Regions from separate parts of the Sessilibacter sp. MAH1 genome, predicted to be linked through region 2. Evidence: predicted binding sites of a transcription regulator. Region 2 holds the regulator's gene; the other holds the start of a gene.
What was found. The regulator sigma-54, encoded in region 2, starts transcription at its own class of promoters, with help from an activator protein. The targets are predictions, from matches to a motif close to TGGCACANNNNTTGCNNT.

Region 1: the regulator sigma-54 is predicted to act here: its motif matches at 886-903, upstream of ACYQ28_RS10135 (BON domain-containing protein).

The regions. Positions count from the first base shown of each region.
Region 1 is NZ_BAAGIC010000008.1:143,704-145,911, forward strand. It holds gene ACYQ28_RS10130 (alpha/beta fold hydrolase) at 1-591, opposite strand, end outside; gene ACYQ28_RS10135 (BON domain-containing protein) at 963-1,613, shown strand; gene ACYQ28_RS10140 (sigma-54-dependent transcriptional regulator) at 2,134-2,208, shown strand, end outside.
Region 2 is NZ_BAAGIC010000015.1:76,460-78,667, reverse strand. It holds gene ACYQ28_RS14675 (RNA polymerase factor sigma-54) at 338-1,939, shown strand; gene hpf (ribosome hibernation-promoting factor, HPF/YfiA family) at 2,038-2,208, shown strand, end outside.

The DNA.
Region 1 (2,208 bases), on a different contig from region 2:
CACAACAGTAAGTTGTGGAAAACAATTTTTGAACACATCTATAACCTTACGATCAACCAGATTATCTTGCGTTGCAACTAAGTAGGTAGCTGGAACTGAGTATTGACTATTTTCGCTTTTAAGTTTTGAGATTTGTGTTAACCGAAATTTTAAAACCTCCGGGTCAACGCTCTCAATGGCTTGCGTAAATATCTCTTTGATTTCGGAATTTAAAAAACGACCAAATAGGTATTTTAACAATATCGGGTTTTTGGGACTAATTGCCGAAAGAAGTTTTTCTGGGAGAATAAAGCCAAATCTGGATAACCTAGACGGTGAACTTATAAAACTCGCTACAAAATATATATGAAGAATTTTCTCAGGTACCAATTTTATTAACTCTAAGGCTATCGAACCTGAATACGATTCTGCAATTATGATAGAAGGCTCATTAATCTGCTCTTGTATGACCTGAGCTTGTTCATGAAAAGAAACTCCTATTTCCTGAATTAATGTCACCGTACGAACTTCAAACCCAGAAGGAGCCATCTCTACAAACGGTTTAAACAGCTTCCCAGTACCGTCCATTCCCGGTAGCAATAAAATATTCACAGGTTCACCTTATCGACAATCTCTCAAATGAGACCAGAACTCCAATCTATTGATGTATACGATACCAAACATACTCTCAAAATTATCTCTGCTTTATTAATGATGTTTTAACACACCGAATCACGATATTTTCCATTCACCAGTTAATCTCTGGCCGCTAGATTAAAAATCTTGGAAATTTGGCAAAACTTTATTGCAAGGGTTACAAGTTTTCCTACCTAAGATCATTGATTAAGCCATAAATTCTCTTCTTAAACTCAGTGCAGGCCTTATAAATAAAGGCTTTGGCGATATTGGCACAGCTATCGCTTATTAACTCTTGAAAGCGAAGCATACTAAGCGAATAACGCTAAAAATTTTAGGAGTAAGCCATGAAGAATTTAAATAATACCCTTAAAACTCGTAAAAAATTAACCAGTAAAGCTGTCTCTGTTGCGCTGGCCGGTGGACTAGCACTGTGTGCCACGGGATTTGCTAACGCACATGATACCGTCGAGCATATTAAAGAAAACGCTCAAGAAACCAGCCAAGAAGCGAAAATCATTTTCTCCAACGGTTGGAAAGAAGGCAAAATGGAAGCTGCTTTTTTATTCAATGAACATTTAAACAACTTTACCATTGATTCTGAAGTTGACAAAAACACCGCTATTTTAAGGGGCGAAGTAAATTCAGATATTCAAAAAGATCTAGCTCGTGAAGTTGCACTGTCTATTGAAGGCATTGATCGTGTGGATAACCGGTTAGAAGTCGTACCTGAATCAAAAGACAAATCAGAGCCTAAAGAGCAAAGCGAATTTATTTCTGCAATCGAAGATGCGACTATTTCGGCACGGTTGAAAATGAAAATGATCGTTAACGATAACCTCTCTGGTTTCGCCATTGACGTAGACACCGAAGACAATGTTGTCACACTCAAAGGTGAAGTGCGCTCTGAGGCACAAAAAGCGCTCGCAGAAGTGATCGCAAAAAACGACGAATCCGTAGAGTCGGTACGCAATGAATTGCGTGTTGTACACAGTTAATACAAATTTTTCTAACCTTATTAAGGCCGGTTAATTCCGGCTTTAATGCGTTGTATGTTTTTCTCGCAATAAATACACAGTGCAGAGCACATGTTAAACCAGTGCATTCGTTAAACCAGACTAATTATTAAACAAGAGCACTTATTAAACAATTGAAGGAATCTATTGCCAACACGAGTAGCCTGTCATAGGCAAGTTCCGATGGAAAAGGTAATATTGATTAAATTTGTGGGGCTTTTGTAACGAATAAAATTGATTTCACCACCTAATAACAGAAATTCTGATTGAACCAGAGTTTCCGGTAACACAAAGACGTGTCGCCAATTTCGAAACGGTAAGTGATTGAAATTATGCAGAAATTGCAATTCCCTTTGCCAATTTCTGCCTTCTGATTAAATTATGAAGAAGCTAATCAGAGGTTCTTAGAGTAACTAACGCCACCTACAACGAACATTTATTATATAAAACTGGCATATACATTTTAAGTTGCACTGTTATTAGCATCGGAGCTCAGACGATAATGACAAACGTACTATTAGTAGACGACGATTCAGGTTTTACCGAGGCTACAAGTGAATTAATTGCACTTTTAGGG
Region 2 (2,208 bases):
CGACACCTATCAAAGAACCCACAGAAAGACTCTTTTTTAGCCTACAAGACCACCCAAAAGACATTTTAGGCGACATTAAAAAACCGCTTTACCTTGCTGTTGAAATAGGCGAACATTGGTCTTACTGTTAAGTGATCAACAAGTAATCCCCTCCGCTAAAGCACTCGCTGTTCTTTTATTTTTCCCCTCAAAACATTTATTTAAAGAAAATTCAAGGTTGGGCATATTTTTTGCTTAATAGATGTTGCAAAAACGCCCCTTTCAAGTCTACACTGACACTAAGCTTGATCAGAATCAGCTCCGATTCTGACACCGTTTTTGGAAGTAGTGTCAAGTTATGAAACAATCATTACAGCTAAAAATGGGTCAACAATTAACGATGACCCCTCAGTTGCAGCAAGCCATTCGCCTGCTACAACTCTCAACGCTCGATCTTCAACAAGAGATTCAAGAAGCTCTTGAGTCTAATCCCATGCTCGAAGTTAGCGAATCCGATGACTCTCACCTTGATAGCGGTGAGTCCGGCGACAACAGCGAACAACCCAACGAAATTTCCGACAACTTCAGCGAAGAAAAAGTTACCGCAACCGCATCCGAATCCGAATCCGATTCTGGCGACGCCCAAGAAGGCGAATGGCAGGAAAACATTCCCGAGGATTTACCCGTTGATACCCAGTGGGACGACATTTACCAAGGCAGTAGCAACTCTTCCTCGTCATCAGCCGTAGAACGAGACGACAGCTTTTTCGACAGCCAAATCGACAACACCGAGACCCTTCAAGAATACTTACTGTGGCAATTGAATCTGACTCCGATGTCAGAAACCGATCGAACCATTGCTTTAGCAATCATAGACTCGGTAGAGCCCAGCGGTTTGCTCTCAAGCAGTATCGAGGAGATTTTTCACGGCCTACGCGGTGACTGGCGTGAGAATGACGAAGATGCCGAACAAGAAAGCGGTGAGCTTGAAGCTTCTGAACCTCTAAACGAAGACGCAGATACAGACGAAGACCTAAGCCTCGACGAAGTGATTGCGGTTCAACACCGACTTCAACTGTTTGATCCTATCGGCTCTTGCAGCGTCGATTTGTCTGAATGTTTGATGGTACAACTCAATCAATACGCCAAAGAAACACCCGGACTGGAAACCGCCAAGGCGGTAGTTGCAGAGCATCTAGCGTTACTTGGCAGTCGTGACTACAAACAGTTAATGCGTAAATGTCGCGTTAAAGAGCCCGAACTCAAAGTTGCGATCGATTTAATTCAGGAATTAACACCTCATCCCGGCGCTACTATCGGCAGCAGCGATACCAGTTATATCGTTCCCGATGTTTTTGTGAGCAAGCAAGAAGGTCGCTGGATCGTAGAGCTGAACCCAGAAATAGCCCCTAAAATTCGCATCAACAACAATTACGCCAGTCTTGTAAAGCGTGCCGATAGCAGTGAAGACAACACCTTCTTGCGAGATAATTTACAAGAAGCACGCTGGTTCTTGAAAAGTTTACAAAGCCGCAACGAGACTCTACTGAAGGTTGCAAGCTGCATTGTTGAAAAACAACAGGGCTTTTTGGATTTCGGCCCAGAATCCATGAAACCTCTAGTACTTCACGACATTGCCGAAGACGTAGGCATGCATGAGTCGACAATTTCACGGGTAACAACGCAAAAATACATGCACACGCCTCAAGGCATCTTTGAGTTAAAATACTTTTTCTCAAGCCACGTCAGCACAGACAATGGCGGCGAATGCTCTTCAACCGCAATACGTGCCATTATCAAAAAGCTGGTTGCCGCAGAAGACGCTCGCAAACCCTTAAGCGACAGCAAAATTACCGCGTTACTGGCAGACCAAGGCATTCAAGTCGCCCGAAGAACCATTGCGAAATATCGCGAATCCTTGGGTATTCCAGCCTCGAACGAACGTAAAAGACTGGTCTGACCAACCATGACTCGGTGATCTCGACCCTAATTCATACCCGATTACACGGGTTTAAAACCTGTGTAATCAATGACTTAACTCTGACATGAGGAATAACAATGACTCTTAGCATCAGTGGGCACCACGTCGAAGTCACCGACTCTATTCGAAATTATGTTGAAACTAAATTTGAAAAACTCGGCAAACACAACCCGCAAATCACTACAATCAATGTTGTATTAAGGGTTGAAAAACAAAGACAAAAAGCAGAAGCTTCCGTACACATAAGT